Bdellovibrio bacteriovorus str. Tiberius: one gene and its partner. The protein of the gene in region 2 interacts with the protein of the main gene of each other region in a pairwise test. Links are inferred from orthologs where the notes say so. Each region holds a gene or a part of one and is shown on either strand. Other genes may lie near its edges.

The links. Proteins that work in one complex are often made in the same cells at the same time.
Region 1: the proteins of ndk (region 2) and ung interact in binary tests that used the Escherichia coli proteins (3 or more experiments, as listed by UniProt). The link is inferred for Bdellovibrio bacteriovorus str. Tiberius from one-to-one orthologs.

Annotation. Positions count from the first base shown.
Region 1 is NC_019567.1:3,622,910-3,628,239, reverse strand. Bases 2,337-5,330 are described here. They hold ung (uracil-DNA glycosylase), read left to right. Parts: upstream 2,337-3,485; coding sequence 3,486-4,175; downstream 4,176-5,330. Other genes in these bases: BDT_RS17065 (3-dehydroquinate synthase family protein), read left to right, coding at 5,077-5,330; BDT_RS17070 (hypothetical protein), read left to right, coding at 4,661-5,077; BDT_RS17075 (hypothetical protein), read left to right, coding at 4,308-4,619; BDT_RS17085 (hypothetical protein), read right to left, coding at 2,936-3,337; BDT_RS17090 (RelA/SpoT domain-containing protein), read left to right, coding at 2,337-2,898. Also shown: BDT_RS17105 (hypothetical protein), read left to right, coding at 1-54; BDT_RS17100 (AgmX/PglI C-terminal domain-containing protein), read right to left, coding at 158-523; BDT_RS17095 (aldo/keto reductase family protein), read right to left, coding at 649-1,605; more of BDT_RS17090, read left to right, coding at 1,861-2,336. UniProt on the Escherichia coli protein: Excises uracil residues from the DNA which can arise as a result of misincorporation of dUMP residues by DNA polymerase or due to deamination of cytosine.
Region 2 is NC_019567.1:3,897,502-3,903,160, reverse strand. Bases 203-2,957 are described here. They hold ndk (nucleoside-diphosphate kinase), read right to left. Parts: upstream 1,916-2,957; coding sequence 1,490-1,915; downstream 203-1,489. Other genes in these bases: BDT_RS18490 (hypothetical protein), read right to left, coding at 2,394-2,957; BDT_RS18495 (hypothetical protein), read right to left, coding at 1,932-2,231; BDT_RS18505 (class I SAM-dependent RNA methyltransferase), read right to left, coding at 271-1,452; BDT_RS18510 (tetratricopeptide repeat protein), read right to left, coding at 203-247. Outside these bases: more of BDT_RS18510, read right to left, coding at 1-202; more of BDT_RS18490, read right to left, coding at 2,958-3,200; BDT_RS18485 (DUF7844 domain-containing protein), read right to left, coding at 3,225-5,159; BDT_RS18480 (DUF2388 domain-containing protein), read right to left, coding at 5,342-5,659. UniProt on the Escherichia coli protein: Major role in the synthesis of nucleoside triphosphates other than ATP. The ATP gamma phosphate is transferred to the NDP beta phosphate via a ping-pong mechanism, using a phosphorylated active-site intermediate.

The DNA.
Region 1 (5,330 bases), 280 kb from region 2 along the record:
GCGGATGGCTATGATGGCGTCCAAGGAAGTATGGTCTTTTTAATTGTACCGTAATGCTTAGTAACGGCTAAAGATAGCTTTAGAATGGGGCCATTGGCCCCATTTTTTGCTGTTGCAAGATGCCGTGGTTCCCACTATGTCTAAAGTCTTTCCATGCTTATTTAACGATTAGTTCTAGGCTGACCTTGGTTCGGGAGTCTTCCGCGGAGGGCGGGAACTTCATCGCCTTGATTTTGGAGATAATGCAGTCCTCAAATGCAGGGTCCTTGAAGTTCATATCGCGAACACGCGGATTTTTAACAAAACCATCTTCATTTTGAATCCAAACAAGCGTTGCCCCTCCATCCAGGCCCGGCGATCTCTTTACTGCATCTTGAATGCATTCTTGGAAAAGGGCCTGATTTCGATCAAGAGTGCGATTTGTTGCTTTTTCCGTAGCCTCTAAGCGCTCTTCGCGTGTTGGTACATTTGAACAAGAGGTTAGAGCTAACGTCAGCAGGGCGATGAGAACTGTTTCTTTCAATCAAGACTCCTCGAGGGGGCATTTAGATTTTTCATTTTCGATGATCTATCAGGGCGGGTACAGTCAAATAGCAGTGAAGGAAAAAGGCTGCGGGAATATTTCCGGCAGCCTTTGGGTGTGTCTCATTAGTAAGCGAAAATCTTTTTAATGTCTTTGTCGATCTCGGGTGTGATTTCGACTTTTAAGGCCCCAAGGTTTTCCTGCAACTGTTCGATGCTGGTCGCACCTAAGATCACGCTGCTGACGCCCGGTTGGGCGGCGGTCCAAGCCAGTGCCAACTGCGTGCGGCTGCATTCCAGTTTGTCGGCGATGCCTTTAAGTTCCCACACGCGCTGACTGTTCTTTTCGGTATAGAAGGTGTCCTTCAGCCAGTCGATACGCGACAGGCGGCCTTCGCTGACGCCTTTGTCGTATTTTCCGGTCAGCATGCCAGATGCTAACGGAGACCAGGTGACCAGGCCCATGCCGTGTTGTTGGGCTTTGGGTTGCACGTTGGTTTCAAACTTGTCGCGCACTAACAGATTGTACTGGGGTTGTTCGACTTGCGGTTTGTAGTATCCGCCCTTGTCGCAGACATCCATGGCTTCCTGAATTTGCTCGGCGGTCCATTCGCTGGTCCCCCAGTACAGAATCTTTCCGTGATGAATGAGGTCATCCATGATGCGCACGGTTTCTTCCACCGGGGTTTCCGGGTCATAGCGGTGGCAGAAATAAATATCCAGATAGTCCGTGCCGATTCGTTGCAATGACTTGTTCACGGATTCCAGAATGTGTTTGCGGGAAAGTCCCTTGTCGTTGATGTCTTCACTCATCGGCCAGAAGACTTTCGAGGAAATCACCAGCTCGTGGCGCGGGAAATCTTTTAAAGCTCCGCCCATGATGCGTTCGGATTCGCCTTTGGCATAAATGTCGGCGATGTCGAAGAAATTGATTCCGGCTTCGTAAGCCAGGCGCAGAATGCTGCGAACGGAAGTGAAGTCTTTGATGGTGCCACCAAAGGTGGTCCATCCACCCAGAGAATAGGTGCCGATTTTAAGACCGCAACGGCCAACGCTGCGGTAAGGCATATTGGGATTGAACATCAGGGCCTCCTTGCAGAAGCCCCATTATCTTAATTGGGAATTGCATGTTGCAAGGATTGATTGATTTTGCGGGCAGGGCAGTGCTGGTTGACGAGGAGTAGAGATGAAAATTCAAAGATAAGCAAAATCAACAACTTACACGTTTAAATTCTTAAAAATAGCTAATTTATAGAGATTGCTCTAGAGTTTGAGCTAAAGTCGAGTTATAGTAAAATCAACAACTTACAGATTTAAACTCTTAAAAAATGGAATTTTGTGGGATCTGTTGAACTCGAGTATAGCAAAGCAAAAATTGATCGAGCGGGCGAACTACTAAAGAGCAAATCCGGCTCGGATGAGGAAATTGCAAGTGCTTTGGAAGTGCTATCAAGTTGGCGCGCCTATCATGCGATTCCCTTGGATTCTTTTGCGGCGGTACTGCGACAGCGAATTCAGAAAATCAGCGATCGAGCGATTGCTGCACAACGGTTGAAAAGAACGCCTTCCATCCTGCTTAAGCTTTCCAATCACAAAACAATGAGATTATCCGCCATGCAGGATATTGGCGGCTTAAGAGCGATTTTGGAATCTACCGAAGAAGTGTATGAGTTGCTCGGTTTGTACAAGAGATCCAAGTCTAAGCATGCGCTGTTTTCTCTTGATGACTATATTGAAAACCCAAAGCCGGATGGTTACCGAAGCATTCACTTGGTTTACAAATTGTCTAAGACCCCGAGTCTTTTTTTGGAATTGCAATTCAGATCCCAGTTGCAGCATATCTGGGCGACGGGTGTCGAGGTGTTTGGAACTCTTCAGAACAGTTCGTTCAAGTCGGGACAAGGCAATCGCAGGTGGTTGGAGTTTTTCGCTTTACTGAGTTCAGTGTTTGCGATCAAGGAAAGTAAGCCGATTCTAAAAGCTCATAAGGAAATGTCAAAGCTTGAACTGATAGAGAAAGTTCAAAAGGAAATCCGTGAGCTGCACGTGATCGAAAACCTCAGCGTATACACTGCTGCTTATAAAACGATTTCAAAGAGTTCTTCGAAGGGTAGAAAAGGTCACTATAGTTTAATTCTGCTTAATTCGCGGGAGAACACAATCTCGCTCGAAACTTATGGCGCGAGTCAGTTTGATGCCGCCGTCCAGGCGTATTTGGATCTTGAAAGAAAATACTTTGAAGACACATTGATCAATGTGGTTTTGGTAAATACGGGAGATTTGAAAAAACTAGAAATGAGTTATCCGAACTATTTCATGGATACAAAAACACTGGTACAGAATCTTTCCCTGATTATGATGGGAAAATTTTTCTGATGTGTTTGTGGGGCCTCCTTGCTGAAGCCCCATTATCTTAATGAAGAACCGGATGTTGCAAGTAATGATTGATTTCGATGATTCGGTCCTGCTGACTGACGACAGAATCCTGAATCGCAACTAACTTTTGCATAAGGTTGTCTTTGGCAAGCCTAATGGCTTCAAAGATGTCCTCGTGGACGCCTTCGGCCTCTGCCTTCGCGCCGCCCTCGTTTAAGACGATGGCAATACGATACAGTTTCTTCAGGCCCTCGCGGGTGAATTCGCGCCCGTCTGTTTCATACTGGAGCGCAAGTTTTCGGGGATCCCGGGCGACTACCGCAACCACAGTCTGTGGAGTCACAAAGTGTTCAAACTCTGCGATCTGCTGGTAGATAAAGGACTTAACCTCAGGATTTTGCTCAATAAGCTCAATGGTGGGGTTGAGAAGGGTCGTCATAGGCGGCCTCCTTTTCCTCGTAGTTATAGTGTAACAATGGGGTCGAATTTTGTCTGGTCAAGAAAACTGGCACCGAAAAAATAATTTGAAATCGAATAGGTTTGCATTAGAATCCCGAAGCTGGACCAAGGACTTGTGTCAGATTGAGATGGAAAATATTAACTCAGAAATCAAACTAAACTCATCTTGGAAGCAGCATCTTCACCTCGAATTTGAAACCGAGCGCATGCAGAAGCTGAATAAATTTTTATCTGCTGAATACAAAGCGGGTAAGACAATTTATCCGTGTGGTGATGACTATTTCGCTGCGATGAATCTGACTCCTTTTGACAAAGTGAAAGTGGTGATCGTCGGGCAGGATCCTTATCACGGCCCCGGCCAGGCGCATGGACTTTGTTTTTCTGTACAAGACGGCGTTCGTTTTCCGCCGTCGCTTAGAAACATCTTTAAAGAGCTTCACGACGACGTGGGTGCGACCATTCCGCAAAGCGGTTCACTGACTAAGTGGGCCCAGGAAGGTGTTCTGTTGCTGAATGCTGTGCTGACAGTCGAGGACGGCAAAGCTGCTGCCCATCAGGGTAAAGGCTGGGAAGAGTTCACCGACAAGATCATCCACGTGCTGAACGAGGAAAAAGAAAATCTGGTGTTCATCCTGTGGGGTTCTTACGCGCAGAAAAAAGCGTCCTTCGTGGATCGCAAAAAACATCTGGTGCTTGAGGCCGTGCATCCGTCGCCGTTGTCCGCTCACCGCGGGTTCTTTGGGACCAAGCCTTTCTCCAAAACCAATGCCTATCTGAAATCCAAGGGTATTGGCGAAATCAACTGGAACCTGGTTTAACTCCTTCGGGAGGCGTCCAAAATAGATCCATCCCGGTGTTTTATATCAAGCCTGCAAGGGTAAAAGCTCTAGTCTTCGCTGGGGACCTTGGCTAAGATATAAGAAGGTCTCAATTATTCACAGGGAGGATTTATGAGATGGCTTGTTGTGGTGGCTTTCGTGGCACCCGTTTTTACAGGCTTGAATCTTGCGCAGGCAGGTCCGTCGATCCGTCTGGTCGCAAGTGAACACTCCACCATCACCGCAGACACCGTAAAAAGCATCCGTGCCGATGGCAACGGGCTGCTGGTGGTCTTTGTGAAAACTGCCGGAACCTATTATCTGGATCGTGATGTCATCAACTTTGAGACCTACCGCAAAAAGCTGGAAGAAAGTCTGAAACATCAGAAGCCTGTCAGCGTCAAGGCCGAGCAGCATCAGCTCAATATTGTTGAAGTAAAATAAGGCCCCGTTGTAAACTGGTCTCCGTCGTAAGGAGACCTTTTATGCGTCCTATTGCTGCTGCTTTTGTAGTGTTGTCCCTGGTATCCCAGTCCTTTGCCACTTCCGCTGACGAAGTGAAAACCAAAACCGCTGAAGCAGCGACCGCTGCGGCTGATTACACCAAAGAACAAAAAGAGCAGTTCCAAAAAGACATGGAAGAAAATCTGGCGAAAATGAAAAAAGAGATCGCCGAGATGAAAGAAGCTGCCTCCAAGAAATCCGGCGAAGCAAAAGCCGAGTACAACGACCAGATCAAAGCTTTGGAAAAAAAGCAGGAAGAAATGAAGAAAGATCTGGCGAAGATGAAAAAAAGCTCAGGCAAAGCCTGGGGCGAAATGAAAAACGGCATGAGCAAAGCGTGGGATGCAATCTCTGATTCCTACGGCAAAGCCAAAGCCCACCTGTCAGAAGAAAAATAATGAAAAAAAGCGCACTGCTCTTCACTACGGAACTGCCTCGTCCCGCTGACCTGGGGGAAGAGCTGTTGTTGATCTACGACGAGATCCTGCCTCGTAAATCCAAAGCCTTCAAAAAATGGATGGCGCAGTTTCCGCTGCGTTATTCGGTGAAGGCCGGGGAAGCCCTTAAATCCGTTCAAAACTTTCCAGAACATATCACCAAGATTGTGAAGCTGTGTGAAGGCGCTTCCAGCCGTCGTTTGACGGTGGTGGT
Region 2 (5,659 bases):
GTTTTTCTGCCAGATCAAAACGATCGCGATAGAAATACACCTGACCCAGATTGTTTTGGATGACGGGATTTTTTGGATCCAGCTCCTGCGCTTTCAACAGTTCCTGCAAAGCAAAGGGATAGTTGCCGCTTTCAATGTAAGAGGCACCCAAACGGAGGTGAAGTTCAGCTTTTTGTTTTTCCTGTGCCGAGCGGCTGGCACAACCCAGCATGGTCAGGGCGCACAGAGCGAGAATCCATTTACGCATGCTAAAAAGGTATCATTAGAGGACTAAGAGTCAACCCTGAGTTCCGCAATAGTTTCCACATGATCCGTCTGCGGGAACATCTCGAAAGTTTGCACCCGGTCGAGTTTGTACTTGATGCCCATTTTCTGCGTCTGAGCAAAGAACCAGTTAAGATCCCGCGCCAAAGACACTGGGTGGCAGCTGATGTAGATGATCTTGCGTGGCTGGGCGGCGGCGAGGGTCTGCATGGTGTATTCGGAAGCTCCGGCCCGAGGTGGATCCAGGACCACCAGATCGTCTTTACCGATGCTGGCTCGGCGCATGTAGGTTTCCACGTCCGACATGAAGTAGGTCATGCGCTTGTCGGTGATTTTGGAGCGGGCGCGCTCAACGAGCTTCGGATTCAGCTCGACACCAATGATTTCGGATTCGCTGTACTTTGCAGCCAGAGGGAAGGTGAAGTTCCCGGCACCGGCATACAGGTCATAAACTTTTTTGTACGGACCGTCGCCCGCCCAGTCCAAAGCCGTGCGCAGCAGGTCTTCGTTCTGAAAGCGGTTCACTTGAGAAAAACCAATGCCGTCGTCGTCGTCGGTGATCAGGCCATAGCGCACGTCGCCCTCTTCGGCGATGTACATCTCAAGACGCTGAAGATCTTTCGCATTTTTCTTTTCGGCCCAGGCTTTCACCTCGGCAAATTTGTCGGTCAGGGTTTCTTCCGTGATCAGGCAGTCCATCGTTTCCACGATTTGGTGGGAATTGCGCGCAAAGAAACCGAAGCGGCCGTTTTTGAATTTCGGCTGAATACGGTTGCGATAGCGCAGCACACGCGGACTTGGCTGGATCGGCAGATAATTGAATTCCAGATCGCGGTTGAATTTCCTGATCGTTTCCAGAACCAGCGTGTGTTTTTGACGGCGCTGTTCTTCCTCGGTGATGTGCTGCCAGTTGCAGCCGCCACAAGTATGCGCCACCGGGCATGGTGATTCACGGCGATGAGGGCTGGCGGAAAGAACCTCCACCACACGGGCTTCCATGAAGTTCTTTTTGACCAGAGTGATCTCGGCCAGAACCTCTTCATTGGGCGCTGCTTGAGGAACGAAGACAACCATGCCCTCGTGTCGTGCGACTCCAGCACCGCCAATGGCGAGTTTTTCTATATTCAATTTGATCTTGGAACCAAGAAGGGGAGCTTTCGCTCCCCTTTGGTTTGATTTCGCAGACATTTAATTATCGCAATTTCAAAATTGGATCTGAAAACGACTATGCGTTGCAGATCTCGTGTTTTTCGAAGAACAAAGCCAATTCACGAGCAGCAGACTCTGGAGAGTCAGAACCGTGAACTGCGTTTTCACCAACGTTGTCGCCGAATTTCGCGCGAACTGTGCCAGCGTTAGCTTTTTTAGGGTCAGTAGCGCCCATGATTTCGCGGTTTTTCAAAACTGCGCCTTCACCTTGAAGACACATCAACATAACCGGACCGGAAGTCATGAAGGACACAAGCTCACCGAAGAATGGACGAGCTTTGTGTTCAGCGTAGAACTCTTCAGCTTTTGCAGTTGTAAGAACGGTGATTTTCGCAGCAGCGATTTTCAAGCCGTTAGCTTCGAACATGCTCACGATATCGCCGATAGCGTTTTTCTTCATGGCATTTGGTTTGATGATAGAGAATGTTTGTTCGATAGACATGATGTCTCCTTGTTTATTAATGACAAACTGTTTTAGTAATCTCAAAGAACCTAGGAGTTTTAACGAATTGAGTGACACATGTCCACTCTTGGTTTCCTTGGTTTGCGGTGTTCACAACCAGTTTTGTCTGAACGGCCAGATCGTGACCTTCGGACGGGGTGGTGAAGTTCTGGTAGGTGATCTGATAGCTTTCGCGGTTCTGCCAAAGATTCAGAGTGAACTCGACATCTTCGGTGGTCATGATCTGGATTTCATCAACACGGCCGGCGAATGCAGGACTGGCTGCCAACAAGGCAAAAACCAATAATTTCTTCATCTTAGATCTCCTGAGTGGCCCTTAAATAGAGGCCGGGAGGGGGCGCTGTCAATGGAAAATTGCCGCAGGGGGCTATGAGCTCTTCTATATTCGAACTGAATCCTGGGATAGCGTTTTTTCCATGATCGAAGTGCCCCACAGCCCGGACCCGGGCCCCCGTCTTTAGAATCTGATCTTGAACGAAAAGCCCAGACTGAGAGGGAAGAAGCTTCCGTCTTCATCATCGCCCCCATTCAGGCACTTCTTCAATGACAGGCACAAGCCTTCTGGCAAAAAGAAACCCATTTCAAAACGGTCCGGGCTTTCCGGGTCGTTGATCGATGAATTGATATTGTCCACGATGTTCAGGGACTGCAGGATGGTTTTTTCCTTTGTGAGACCCTCGATGTTGGAAGAACGAATGCGCACACGGCGAACAATGCGTTCTGCGGCGCTGCGGTCGCGTTCGCTCAGATCACGCGGAATATTTCTAAGTGTGAAATGCACAAACGTGTGCCCCCGCTGCATTTCCTGCAGCATGGAAAGATCCGACACACGCACCTGCGCGATGGTGGCTTGTTCACGGCGAACCGCCACGCGGATCATGTTGTTGGATTCCCGCGCACTTGGCAGCAAAAACAGTAAACTGGTGCGACCGCCTCGAACAAATCCCACATTCGAGTCGCGAATGGACCGGGGTGCATTGCGTGATGAATCGATCTCGGCCATAAAGTCCCACTCATCCACGGGAATCGTCATTACCACGACACTGATGGGATTGAGTTCATCAATGGCGCACAGGTCTTCTTCCAGGCGCATAAGGCTGCCGACAAGCTCTTTGGTTTTCTGGCATCCCACGCGATCACGGGTGTCGGCAGCGACCATCAATCCGCGCGCAAATGTTTCCTGCTGAAAATCCAGCGTGTTGGCCTTTGCCCCCAGGGACGTCAGCATCATTGCAAATGTCAGTAACAACTTTGATTGTTTCATCGTTATATCTGTCTGTCCCTAAGGTTAAATGGAGCGCATAAAGCTAAGCGCAAATTCCACGTTCTTTTTAATGGCATCAATTTCTTTCATCTGGGCCGAGTTGATCAGGCTTTCCACATTCTTTTGCACTTCATCGTAAATATCAGACCCCTGGCTTTGTTTGTGCGAGGAAAGGCGCTGAACCTGTTCCCAGTCCTGTTCAGTTGGCAAACCGTAACCATCCGCACCCTTCAGGAAGGCCGCTGGTTGCGAGAACATGTCGCTGATTTCAGTCAGCGCGGTCACGATTTCTTTCTGGCGGGTGGTCTCGCCACGTTTGGCGGCTTGTTTTTCTTCTTTGATCACATGCTGGGTGAGATCCGCTTTGATCGCCGCTGTCAGGAAGCGGTGAGCCCCGTTTTCAAGCAGCAGGACTGCGGCCGCTGCTTTTTTGCGGGTCTTTCCTTCCAGCTTGTTGATGCGGGAATACAGGCTGCCACGCTGGGACGCTGTCAGGCTCAGCAACTCGCGGAAGTCCTTTTGGCTGACGCCAATAGTGGCTTTCAAAACCTTGAAGCTCAGCTCATAGCGGTCACGGTAAGAATCAAACAGGTAGCCGGTGTTGATGGCCTGAGTGCGGTTGGCAAAAACGCTGTTGTCGGCAATCTTCAGACGCAACAGATCCTTTTCAAGACCAATCGGGGTCTTGGTTTGAAGATAGATCAGCTCTGGACGGAACAAGGATCCTTTCATCAGATTCAGCGATTCCACTGCGCAGTTGTTCGAGGTGAAATAGTAGCGGCCATCATACGACCAGTGTGTTTCAATGGTGCGGGTCACGAACTGACGGATTTCATCCCGGGACAAATTCATTGGCACGCTTCTAAGGTCGCGCAGTTCCGTCTTGGTGTATTCATCAATCACCTGATGCATCGGCACCAGGAACAGACGTGATGGATAATCCCCGGTCAGACCTTTCAAAGTGTTGATCTGAATGCTGTTCACAAAAGCGCGGTAAGAAAGCACCACGTGCTGATCCAGATCCTTCAGGCAATCAGGACCGACAACTTTTCTTTCCGGGGCACACATCACTAGACGGAACATGGAATGACCCCAGCCGCTCATCATGGCTTCGCCTTCGGCGGCCAAAAGATAATGAACCTGATAGATGCGGCTTGGATCAATGCTGCGAAGAGGACTGTCTTTGCCTTTAAAGTCCGGAATCACATAGTTTAGCGGCACCTGACAGCGACTGTTCGGGAATGGCGTGTGATTGAACTTGGAACGGAACAGGTGATAAAGCGAAGGACGACGGCACGCATAGTCCGGATCCATCAGGAAATATTCCATGTTCACCGGGAAGGATTCAAAGGCGCTGGTCAGTTCATAGATGTCAGGACTGCGATGTTTCATCCACGATTCATCGCTGTCAACAAAACCCGCGATCATTGTGAAATACGGATTTTGGGAATAGCTGCGATACATGTTTTCGTAAGGTCGGCATTCCGGACTTGTCTGGCTGTTTTGGCGATCGTCTTTTTCTTCTTTGCAGATACGGATCATGCGGGCTTCATCCGCATCATGAACATTCAGCTTGTCATAGGCGTGAATGGTTTCGTGAATCACGGTGGCCAGAATTTCGCGATAGAATGTTTTATGACTGCGGTTGGTGCGGGTGGCGTTGCTTTCGCCACGGCGGATTTCCGGGACGGCTTTCTGGTCAATGCGGATCTTGCCCCAGGACAGTTTTCCCATGGCATTGTCGCCGTTTTCTTTCAAGCTTTCAAAACGGACTTCCAACGGCTTTTTGAATTTGGATTTGATTGAAACCGGCAGCAGCTGTTCTGCTTGTTTCAGCAGGATTTGTGCGTTCTGTCTGAATTGTTTGTCAGAAGGTCCGTCAGTCAAAGAGTAGCTGAATGAAGCATGAGCGCTGGAAGCCATCAGCATCGCGGCGACAATCAATCCTGCTTTGTTCATTGGTCTCTCCTTGTTTCAAAATGAGACAAACCTGCCGGGACTTTGGAAAATCCAAGCCCTGCTCTGAAAGCTAATACAAATTCAGTGCCAGACTATGGGGACCTAAGTGATTGATTTGAAAATAAAAAAGGGCCACCTTGCGGCAGCCCTTTTCCAGAGAAGAGGAGGAGATAAAGCGCGAATTACATCTTCAAGATGCCTTCAGCGATCTCAAGATCGGAAGCCTGAAGTTTAGGGTTTTCAGCGCGGATTGCTTCCAAAGCTTTTTCAAGGGAAACACCACGGATCGCACCTTCAGAAGCGATCAAAGTTGCAGCGTCTTCTTTAGCTTCCAAAGCCAATTTCAAAGTCTGACCAGAGATGGAAGCAGACGTCGCTACCACACCACCCGTAGTCATCAAAGGGATCGCCAGCAGGGAATCAACAGTGGAAGTCACAGAAGCAGAGTAAACCTGAGAGATCTCAGTAGCTTGAGCCATAGTAGCGGACAACAACAATGC